One region of the Vibrio sp. ABH4_348 genome, then DNA from elsewhere that is predicted to be linked to it. Evidence: predicted binding sites of a transcription regulator. Region 1 holds the regulator's gene; the other holds the start of a gene.
The links. The regulator CRP, encoded in region 1, controls carbon source genes, mostly activating them, when cyclic AMP is high. The targets are predictions, from matches to a motif close to TGTGANNNNNNTCACA.
Positions count from the first base shown of each region.

Region 2: the regulator CRP is predicted to act here: its motif matches at 4,104-4,119, upstream of ACXAFJ_RS18810 (ROK family protein).

Region 1 covers NZ_JBSWVW010000001.1:2,675,208-2,681,216, reverse strand. The annotation lists gene ACXAFJ_RS12285 (aspartate aminotransferase family protein) at 1-448, shown strand, start outside; gene astA (arginine N-succinyltransferase) at 546-1,568, shown strand; gene astD (succinylglutamate-semialdehyde dehydrogenase) at 1,591-3,045, shown strand; gene ACXAFJ_RS12270 (2-oxoadipate dioxygenase/decarboxylase family protein) at 3,056-3,853, shown strand; gene crp (cAMP-activated global transcriptional regulator CRP) at 3,938-4,570, opposite strand; gene ACXAFJ_RS12260 (phosphoribulokinase) at 4,811-5,680, opposite strand; gene ACXAFJ_RS12255 (YheU family protein) at 5,786-6,004, opposite strand.
Region 2 covers NZ_JBSWVW010000002.1:1,086,395-1,092,403, forward strand. The annotation lists gene ACXAFJ_RS18790 (ABC transporter ATP-binding protein) at 1-41, opposite strand, end outside; gene ACXAFJ_RS18795 (FecCD family ABC transporter permease) at 47-1,024, opposite strand; gene ACXAFJ_RS18800 (FecCD family ABC transporter permease) at 1,017-2,054, opposite strand; gene ACXAFJ_RS18805 (Fe(3+) dicitrate ABC transporter substrate-binding protein) at 2,054-2,938, opposite strand; gene ACXAFJ_RS18810 (ROK family protein) at 3,143-4,039, opposite strand; gene ACXAFJ_RS18815 (methyl-accepting chemotaxis protein) at 4,222-5,985, opposite strand.

The DNA.
Region 1 (6,009 bases):
AGGTGGCGGCTTTCCAATTGGTGCGATGTTAACGACCGACGAGTATGCACCATACATGAAGGTTGGAACGCACGGTTCCACCTATGGTGGTAACCCATTAGCCTGTGCCGTTGCTCTCTCAGTTGTCGAATTTATGGGGCAACAATCCGCATTGGATGGCGTTAAGCAGCGCGAGCAATGGTTCATTGATGGCTTAACGGCACTGAATGACAAATACCATTTATTCTCTGATATTCGTGGTAAGGGTTTGTTGATTGGTGCTGAGCTGAAAGACGAATGGAAAGGCAAAGCGCGTGACATACTTGTCGCGGCTGGAGAGCAAGGTCTATTAGTACTAGTCGCAGGTGCGGATGTGGTGCGTTTTACACCATCACTGGTGATAGACCAAGCTGATGTTCAAGAGGGATTTAAGCGTTTAGACCAGGCCATCTCGAGCCTCATCTCGTAATTGACTGAATCGTGTCTCGCTCCAAAGGTGTTGGAGTGAGGCACTTGAGTCTCAACAAAGGTGGTCTGGTTTGCGCACTCATACCAAGGAGGCGTGAATGCTGGTAATTAGACCCATCACTATTTCAGATTACGAAGCTCTGCACACCTGTGCCGTTGAATCCGGCCATGGCTTTACCTCACTGCCCGTTAACGCGGAGTTGTTAACCAATCGCATAACCCATTCAGAATACAGCTTCGCCAAAGATAACATCGAGTTTCCTGATGATGAGGGTTACTTGATGGTGGCGGAAGACACTATTACCGGTGACATCGCAGGCTGTACCGGAATTGAAGCTGCAATCGGCTGGGATGTGCCTTTTTACACTTACCAGATCAGTACCGTTGTTCATTCCTCTCACAAATTAAACGTAAAAAATATCGTTAAGCTACTGACACTGGGTAATAACTACACCGGTTGTAGCGAAGTCTGTACCTTGTTTCTAAGAGAAGCGTTCCGGCAGGGTTTAAACGGAAAACTCTTGTCGAAATGTCGTTTTCTCATGATGGCAGAACACCCAAAGCGTTTTTCCTCACGCGTGTTTGCTGAAATGCGAGGAGTTTCAGACAGTGAGGGTAACTCACCATTTTGGCAGTGGTTACAACAACATTTTTTCTCTATTGATTTCACCATGGCGGATTATCTTACCGGGATTGGCAAAAAAGGCTTTATTGCCGATTTGATGCCCAAAATGCCTATTTACGTCAACTTATTAAGCCCAGAAGCTCAGAAGGTGATTGGACAAGTGCATCCAAACACGCTGCCCGCGCTCAAAATGTTGGAGCGAGAAGGTTTTCGCTGTCGAGACCATATCGATATTTTTGATGGTGGACCGACGGTTGAGTGTGACCTAAATCAGATTGAAACGGTGCGCAGTTCGTTTCGCGCCCAAGTGGTGATCTCGACACACAGCAGCGCCAAACCTTATCTAATTTGTAATACCAGTTTTGAACAGTTTAGAGCAACGGTTGCGACGATAGGCTTAGATGGCGAAAGTGATTCGGCAATTTTAACCGCTGAAGTTGCTCAAGCGCTTAAAGTCACTTCGGGGGACTGGGTTCGTATTAGCCCTATTGGGTAATAACGCGAATAGGAGAACAATGATGAGTGTATTCATTGGTGGTAAATGGGTTTCAGGAGACGGCGGTAGCTTAATCTCGACCAATCCGTATTCCGAAGAAACAATTTGGCAGGGAAAGTGTTCGACCGAGCAGCAAGTATCGGCTGCTGTTATAGCTGCCACTCAGGCTTTTCCAGTTTGGCGGGCAACCGAGCTTACAAAACGAGTAGAGCTGGTAAAGAAATTTGCTAATACGTTAACAGATAAAAGCGCAGAGTTAGCCAAACTCATTAGTGATGAAACCGGCAAACCACTTTGGGAAGCGAAAACCGAAGTGACAGCTATGACCAACAAAATCGCCATTTCAATCGAGTCCTACCAATCACGGACTGGAGAAGCCGTTCGCACTCAAGGGGAGCAGACTACAGCACTTCGTCATCGTCCCATTGGTGTCATGGTCGTTTTTGGTCCCTACAATTTTCCTGGGCACTTGCCTAACGGTCACATAGTGCCGGCGCTTATTGCAGGCAATACTATTGTTTTTAAACCTTCTGAACTAACACCAGCGGTGGGGGAGCTTATGGTGAAAGTATGGCAAGAGGTCGGCTTGCCCGATGGTGTAATTAATTTAGTACAAGGTGAGCAGCAAACGGGGGTGGCATTAGTCAATCACACTCACGTGTCGGGAGTCTTGTTTACCGGAAGTGCGGAAACTGGCCACAAAATTCATCAAGCATTGGCAGGGAAACCTAACAAAATGTTGGCGTTGGAAATGGGTGGCAACAACCCGTTAGTGGTTTCAGATGCTTATGGCGAGCTTGATGCGGCGGTCTACACCATCATTCAATCTGCCTTTTTGAGTTCCGGTCAACGGTGTACTTGTGCTCGTCGTCTGATTGTCGCTGAAGGAAAAAAGGGCGATCAATTGATTACTCGATTGGTTGAAGCTGCTAGTCAGTTAACGGTAGGCAATCCCAAAAAAGACGTCTTTTATGGTGCCATGATATCTGCGCAAGCGGCCAATCACGTCCTTGCTGCTCAAGATAGTCTCATCCAATTGGGGGGAAGAGTGTTACTCACCGGCCAAACAACAGGTGCTGCCGTGCTGTCCCCAAGTATTATTGATATGACAAACGTGGAAGGTGCGGCAGATGAAGAAGTATTTGGCCCCATGTTGCAGATTCATCGCAGCAAAAATTTTGAACACGCGATTAAACTGGCAAATCAGACACGTTTTGGGCTGTCGGCAGGGCTAATCTCAACCAAGGACGAGCAGTGGCAGCAGTTTTTGCAAGAATCTTACGCTGGTATCGTCAATCGAAATCGCCCTCTAACAGGAGCCAGCAGCGATGCACCGTTTGGTGGCCCGGGTGCATCGGGTAACTTTAGACCCAGTGCTTACTACGCGGCGGACTATTGCGCTTACCCCATGGCCTCAATCGAAGGTCAGCAACCCATATTGCCTGACACACTTTTACCTGGTGTGAACTTAGTATAAGAAGGAACTCATGGAAGCTCAGTACTTATTTGAAAGACTTTGGCAAGACTACGTAGAGCGCCTTTGCCCTTCTGCCAAGGCCGTGCATCATTTGTTGACGGAATCTGAACCACTTATCAATGACCATATCGCACTGAGAACATTTGCAACCCCTAAAACTGGGTTAGATGTACTGGCGGCACCATTTGAAAAAGTAGGTTATTACGCGGCGGACAGCTATCGATTTGAGAGTAAAAAACTCAATGCTCGCCATTTTGAACACCAAGATAAAAATTTGCCTAAGGTGTTTATCAGCGAGTTGTGTTTGGATGAATGCACCACCAAGCTGCGAGACACAGTTTTCGAATTAATAGAGCAAATACCGCAATCGTATTTCGCTAATGAAAATTTCTTGTGGTCGGGAAGACCTTGGGAATTAGACTTGGCAACCTACCAGGCCTTGGCTGAGGAAAGCGAATACGCTGCTTGGGTAGCCGCTCATGGATACGGCGCAAATCACTTCACGGTTTCTGTCAATCAGCTTAATCAATATGACGAGGTTGAACAGGTTAACTCGTCGCTCACTCAGCATGGTTTTTCTGTCAATCAATCTGGTGGGGAAGTGAAAGGTTCACCTGATGTGTATCTGGAACAATCGGCTACGATGGCGGATAGGGTACCTGTCCTGTTTGAGAGGCAAGAGCATTTAATTCCTGGTGGTTTTTACGAGTTTGCTAAGCGTTATATCGACCGCACTGGAGATTTGTATCAGGGCTTTGTGGAAGCGTCGGCAGATAAAATTTTTGAGAGCACGGATTTAGGCAAATAATTCTAAACCCGTTGGAAATAAAAAAGCCACCGACTACCCGGTGGCTTTCAATATCGACATTAGTATCGAGTGGGTGCTAGCTAATTAGCGAGTACCGTACACAACGATAGTTTTACCGTGTGCTGAAATTAGATTCTGCTCTTCTAGCATTTTCAAGATACGACCTACTGTCTCGCGAGAACAACCAACGATTTGGCCGATTTCTTGACGAGTGATCTTGATTTGCATGCCGTCTGGGTGCGTCATCGCATCTGGCTGTTTTGCTAGGTTTAGTAGCGTTTGCGCGATACGGCCAGTTACGTCCAAGAATGCAAGGTCACCAACTTTTTGGCTAGTTACTTGAAGACGACGAGCCATTTGCGAAGATAAACGCATCAGGATGTCTGGATTAACTTGGATAAGTTGACGGAATTTCTTAAACGAAATTTCAGCCACTTCACAAGGCGATTTAGCACGAACCCATGCAGTACGCTCTTGGTCTTCTTCGAAAAGACCTAGCTCACCGATGAAATCACCTTGGTTAAGGTAAGAAAGAATCATTTCTTTACCTTCTTCGTCCTTGATGAGTACCGCAACAGAACCTTTTACGATGTAGTAAAGAGTTTCAGCTTTTTCACCTGCGTGAATAAGGGTGCTTTTTGAAGGGTACTTATGAATATGACAGTGTGAAAGAAACCATTCTAACGTTGGGTCGGTTTGAGGTTTACCTAGAACCATAATATCTCACTTCCTCTGCAGGTATGCTCGCCGCTTTCCATGTTGTAGCGAGGCTCTTAATGAACCTCCTAGCATAAGAGTAGTCTTGGAAAGCTGCAAGCTGTCTTGTCTATCGGCTACCATAGTAGCGGTTTTTAGGGACGATTTCTTGATTTTAATCGTTTCATAACGCGAAATGTCTACGCAAAAATGTGCACATGTTCACGGTATGAAAAGTAAACAGTCTGATTTATCTGAGACTTAGCCAATTTTCCCAGTTTCAATCAATTGTTGCAAAATTGGTCGAACAATGAGCTCCATCGCAAAACTCATTTTACCACCTGGCACCACAATGGTGTTGTGACGAGACATAAAGGAACCGTCAATCATTGCCAGTAGGTAAGGATAATCGACGTTTTTGATGCCGCGTAATCGAATAACAACGAAGCTTTCATCTAAGCTTGGGATGCCTTTAGCGTTTAATGGGTTGGAGGTGTCAACCGTCGGCACACGCTGGAAGTTGATATGGGTACGAGAAAATTGTGGTGTGATGAAGTTTAAGTAATCGTCCATCGAGCGCACGATTGAATCCATCACCGCTTCGCGAGAATGCCCGCGATCTCGAGTATCACGAACAAACTTTTGAATCCATTCCAAGTTGACGATGGGCACCATTCCAATTAGAAAATCGACGTGCTGAGCGACATTGACATCATCGGTAACCACACCACCGTGCAATCCTTCATAAAACAGAACGTTGGAATCTTGTGGAAGGTCTTGCCAAGGGGTGAATGTGCCGGGCATTTGATTGTAAGGTACCGCTTCATCAAAGGTATGGAGATAACGTCGAATTTGACCTTCGCCTTGATTGCCGTACTTTCGGAAGAACTCTTCAAGCGCACCAAAATCGTTGGCTTCCGGGCCAAAGTAACTGATATGTCTACCTTGCTCTCTTGCTTTGCGGATCTCTACATCCATTTCCGGGCGCGTAAAACGGTGGAAGCTATCACCTTCAACCCATGCCGGCTTAATGTCCATCATATTGAACATTTTTCTAAATGCCTCGGACGTGGTGGTGGTTCCTGCTCCAGATGAACCTGTTACCGCAATAATCGGATGTTTTGCAGACATAATATCAAACCTTTGTGGTCAAATTTGTAAGCGAACGCCACTATAACATGGTGCAAAACTATGTCATGGATGTAACAAAAAGTTTGCTGGTTTCGCGAGCGGGGTTTATCCCGAAAACTGATTTTTGAGCTGGATATTGACGGTTTCATGCAACTCTGAAAACACAACGACGGCTTCACCCGATTTGAGCTGTTGGGCAACGGCTTCGATTTTTTGCTCTAACGACACTTCGCTTGCACCGTAATCGGTTCCTTCTCGGAGCACAAACTCTCGAATTAAGTTTTCCAGCGTATCAGGTTGAATATCTTGCCACGGTACAATCATGAGTG
Region 2 (6,009 bases), on a different contig from region 1:
CCATAACTAACCGAAAGGTCTTGAATATTAATTGCGTTCATTTTCATTACCAATGTTTGTAGCGGCTTAATAGGAATATGAAGTAGGGGCCACCAATCATGGCCGTCATCACACCTGCGGGTAATTCTGTCGGAGGCATCAGCACACGAGCGAACAAATCGGCACTTAGCAATAAACTGCCTCCAATCAACATGCACACCGGTATTAAGGCAATGTGGTTGTTACCCAATAGGAAGCGGGCAGCGTGTGGCGCGATTAAGCCAATAAATCCGATGTTGCCACAGACCGATACCGCGACACATGCCAACGTGATTGCAACACACAATGTGAGAAGACGTGTTTTGTTGATATTAATGCCTAAGCCTTGTGCCGTGTCATCGCCTAACGCAAACAAATCGAGTTTGTAAGCGAGTGCAATTGCGACGGGTAGCAGGGCCAACAAAAATCCTACCAAGTAAGGAATGTGAGTCCAGTTTCGTCCCCATACCGAGCCAGTAAGCCAGATCATGGAGACGTTGATCTCCATCGGAAACGCCAATAACAGAAAATCGACGCCAGCACTGAACAGGGCAGCTAAAGCAACGCCAATAAGCGCTAGTGCGGCTGCGTGATTGAGTACGTTCTTCGCAATTGAAAACAAGATTAATGTCGCGATGCCACCACCGGCCATCGCGATAAAGGGGAATAACCGAGCTGAGACATCAGGGAACATGGCATTGACGGCAACCACTGCAAGGCTTGCTCCCGTCGTCACTCCTAGAATGTCTGGCGATGCCAGTGGATTTCGAACGATACCTTGTACCAGCAAACCGGATAGTGCCAAGCATGCCCCGACCAGTGTTGCGACAAACATTCGTGGCAAGCGGTAACCCATGATGATGAATTCATTTTCTGACTGGCTGCCCACTAATGTATGGATAACTTCGGTTGGAGAGATATTCACAGCACCTGCTCCGACATGCCAAAGAGCGAACAACAGCCAAACGATGAAAAGAGAAAGTGAAACTTTAATGGCATTAGGCATATTGCTTTTTCACCTGATTTTTTGCGAGAAGTAGGAAAAAACTCGCGCCGATAAAGTTGGTTAAGATACCAACCGGGCTCTCTGAACCTCGAGCCAGTAGCTGAGTGATTGCATCTGCGTAAACCAACAAATTCGCACCTAAAATTGCACATATCGGCACCAAAATTCGTAAGTCGTGACCAACTAAAAAACGGGACACGTGAGGGATAACTAAACCGATAAAGGCTATTGGACCGGCCACGGAAACCGATGCAGCAATCAACAAAATCAATGTCAAACTGGTTCCGATTCGAACCAGTGCGAGTTTACCGCCTAAGTTTTTCATCATGGATTCACCTAGTGCGAGCAGATTCAATTGGAAACTTAAATAAAGAGCCGCGACTAGACCGACCAATAAACTCCAATACAAAACTTGAACATGAGTCCAATCGACATTGGCAATGGTTCCAGTAATCCAATGCATGACACCATAGGCACTTTCATCGGCAAGAATAACGGCCGCGCGAGTCAAAGAGAGAAACAAAAAGTTGAGCGCGACACCTGCTAACACCACACGCACGGGATTGACTTGATGCTGGTGTAAACCTGCGAGGAAGAAAACGGCAAGTCCCGCAACCGATGCTCCAATAAAGGTAACCACTAATATTGGTAGTGCTGAGAACCAAGATATTAGGCCGGTAGAGGCAAACGCGAAGGCGAATGAAGCACCAGCACTCACCCCAAAAACAGAGGGAGATGCAATTGGATTTCGAGTTAATGCCTGCATCAAGAGACCGGCTACTGCCAAACTGGCTCCCACACCAATTGCGCAGAGGACTCTAGGTAAGCGAACTTCTTTGATTATATGTTGATGGATTTCATTACCTGTAGCGCCTGATAACCAGTGCCACACGTCAATCCAGCCCATATCAAAATCAGATCCAACAAACAGAGACCATCCAAACCCTAAAAAGAGCAGGCTTAAGATAAGAGGGACGAAAATAGAAAAGCGCCAGTTGGAAACTGGCGCAGACAAGACGAGTTGAGACATTACTGGACCAAGTCAATCACTTGTTCAGCCATGATCTCAGCGGCGATCATACCGCGGTTTAGTGACCAAAGTCTTGGGTCAGTCTCTACGTACTTGTCGTTTTTGACAGCGGTCATAACTTTCCAAAGACCGTTTTTCTTGAACTCGTCGATAGCGGTTTCGTCACCGTATTCACCAACAAGGAAGTAGTCTGGGTTTGCTTTCAATAGACGTTCCAAAGTAACGCGAACGTAAGCTTTCTCAGTTTCTTCTGGAACAGGAGAGTTAAGACCCAAACGATTGATTACGCCACCTGCATACGCTTTAGGTGTGTGCATTGTTACACCACGTGAGCTTGATACTGCAAACAATACTGATGCGTCCGAACTGATTTTCTTTGCATAGTCATCCATACGAGCGCTGTGTGCTTTTACCAATTCTTGCATTTCTGCTTCGCGGTCAAATGCTGCTGCGACTTTAACGACAGCTTTCAAGTTGTCCTCGTAGGTTTCGCCACGGCTTTTTAAAATCAACGTCGGTGCGATGCGCTTTAAGTCTTCGTAAATTGCTTCATGGCGCTCGCGGTCAGCAATGATCAAATCAGGTTTTAAAGACGCGATTACCTCAAGACTTGGTTGTGAGCGCTTGCCAAGTGAGGTCCAATCGTCACCGATACGTGCACGGATTGGTTCAATAACACGAGTTTTGTCGCCATCATCAGCAACGCCAATCGGTTTGATGTCTAAGTTTGCTAGTGCGTCGACAAAAGAAAATTCAAGCGCGACAACTTTTTGAGGAACCGAATCTAGGACTAGCTCGCCCAGTTCGTCTTTAACAGTGATTTTAGCGTTAGCGCTGAAAGCGAGACCAAGAGTGGCCAGTAGCGCGATTGATTTCTTAAACATAAGATTCCATCCGTAATAAAAACGAACGGATTATCACAGAAAAATTACATGACACAAATAACAATGAGAATAAATATCAAATGCATTAATATTAAGTTGATGTGCATCAACTTAATTTGTAACAAAATGAAATATGTTAATTCACTGGGAAGTCGTAAGTAATAAGACAATTACTTACGACCATATCTGGATACAGAGAAATGTTTATAGGTTTAGCATGGCTGCACCGCGAACACCACTAGAGTCGCCATGAACTGATTTAACAACCTTGGTTTGCAGTGATTGTGTAAAGGTGTATCGAATTAATTTTTCTTGTACCAATGGATAGATCTTTTCTTGGTTAGATAGACCACCGCCCAATACGATTACTTCTGGGTCGATAACGTTGATGACGGAACCCAACAATCTAGCCAATTGGTCACTGTAAAGATCTAAGTGGTTGATGGCGTTTTGGTCGCCTTGTTCAATCAATTCAAAAATCTGTTTAGCGTCTGCCTTGTGGTACTTGTCTGAAAATGTACGACCAAATCCAGTACCAGAAACAAACCCTTCACAACAATTTTGGCTACCGCAGTAGCAGTCAAATGTGTTGCCGTCTTTCTCGGGGGTATAGTGAGGTAATGGGTTGTGTCCGATTTCCCCTCCAATACTGTTAAGTCCGGTGACTAAGCCCCCATTGACGATCACACCCGAACCACATCCGGTGCCAATAATAACAGCAAGGCAAGAGTTTTCGGCGTCTTTTGCTGCGCCTGACTTGAATTCAGATAGTGCCAAGCAATCGGCATCATTAGCTAACTTTATCGGGACATCGTAATGCTTGTTTAAATCACCGAGGAAATCCTCGCCATTTAACACTTGCACATTTGCGCCTTGCATTCGCTTTGTTGTTGGGTCGATAGAGCCACAGCAACCAATACCAATGGCCGAAAAGTCATGTGTTTCTTTAAGTTTTTCAATAACGGTTACGACCGCATTTAGAAAATCTGAATAGGAATTTTTGTTAGTAGGGTGACGAAAGACAGTTTCTACTTCGAGAGTTTTAGGGTTCAGTAGGACACCTTCAATCTTAGTACCGCCTATATCTAGACCGACGAGCATGTCAAACCTCGTTATTATTGTCATTAGAAAGTCGATAATGTTAACAATTCGTTGCGTTGATAGATGAGAGCTTTATCAAATATGACAACGATTTAGTAAGGATAATCTGATTGAGTTATTGTAAAAAGTAGAAAAACAAAAGGAGCCATTACGGCTCCTATCAATATCATAAAGAAAACTAATTATCGCGCCTGATAGTCCGCGACAGTTTGCTCCATATTTTTAGCCTGTTCAGAGACACTGTCTACTTCGACCAAAACTTGCTGCGCTGAAGATAGATTCTCAGAAGACAAACCATTAAGTTCATCAAGAGAGTCACGTACTCGTTGCACTAAACCATTTTGTGAGTCGATGGCTCCAGCGATACGTTGCGACCGACTTTCGATGTCTTGCATATCGGTGATTATTTGCTGCAGGCTTGAATCCAAAGATTGAGAGGTTTCAAGTGTTTGTTTGCCTTGCTCATTAGAGCTTTGGATCCGACTTACTACCGTTTGCATCTGTGATTGAATAGCTGTGACCACATTCGTGATGTCTTCTGTCGATTGATGGGTACGACTGGCAAGAGCGCGAACCTCGTCGGCTACCACTGCGAACCCTCGTCCTTGTTCGCCAGCGCGAGCCGCTTCAATAGCTGCATTAAGTGCTAGCAAATTAGTTTGTTCCGCAATATCTTGAATGATGGTTACCGCCTGACCAATTTGGTCGACATTTTCGCTAAGTGAATTGATTGAGGTTTGACTTTCATCTAACGCTTCGCTTAGTTGACCAATATTTTCCACAGTCACATCGACCAAATTTCTGCCGGTTTGTGCATTGTTAGATGCTTGCTTAACACCTTCGACCGCATTGGACGTATTATCCGAAATTTCAGCAATGGTCGATGCCATCTCACTAACAGAACCTTCCATGTCACTGGTATAGTTGACCTGTCGGTTAAATTTACCAATAACCGCTTCTAATTCGGCGTGCATGGTTTCTGTGCTTTGATTGAGCTGTATCGACTTATCTCTCGTGCCTGACATCAAAGTTGCAAGGTTATCAAGCAGCTGATTGAAGTAGTCAGCCAGTAAGGAGAATTCGTCCTGTCCCTTGAGTTCAGCACGTATGTTGAAATCTCTGTTTTCTGTGATTTGTTTGATGCTAGTGGTCAGGCTATTTACTTGGCGATTAAAATTACGAGAAATGTAAAAAATCAATCCAAGAATCACTATCACAGCGGCAAAGGACGCGATTTGTTGGAATCGGGATTGCAGTGCTTGTATTTGTTGTACTTCTGGGCCTAAGTTTTTGGCAAAATCTTTAAATTGGGTTTCTACTTTGTGCGACAAGCCGCGTGCTTTACCCAGCAGACCCTCGTTGTACACCAAGCCAATGATTTTGTGTTGTTCCGTTAGCGCGATGGCTGCTTTTTTAAGCGGTTGATTTTGTATTCCAGCCAGTAACTTTTCATCGTAGATCCCAGATAGTACCGCTTTGTCGAACAAAAACAGTTGGACTAACTGATCACTGGAGAGCTTACTTTTGGCCTCAATGACTTGCTTCGCGTATTCGCCCCATAAAGCAGATTCATTGTTTAGTCCGTACTTTTCAAAAGCTTGCACTAACTCAACAAATCCATTTTGATAGGCGACGATATCCTGTCGAACCGTATTAGGGATATTCAAGTCATTGCGTTTTAATAGAGTACTAAGGTTGGACTCCAGTTCAAGGAACAACTCCATATTGCCTTGAAAGCGCGTGAGGTATTTATTGTCCATACGGAGCAAAAAGTCTTTCTCATTTCTCCGTAGATTTAGTAGACGAACTTCGAGTTGAGCAACAAGTAGAGTAGCTTGGTTTAAATCTTCACTGGTGCGGGCAAATTGGGTATTGGCAAATAATAGCGCACCCAAACTTACAATAGCAACGACACCCAATGAATATATTTTATTTCTAATATTCATGAGATTACCTGAGTAAATGATAAA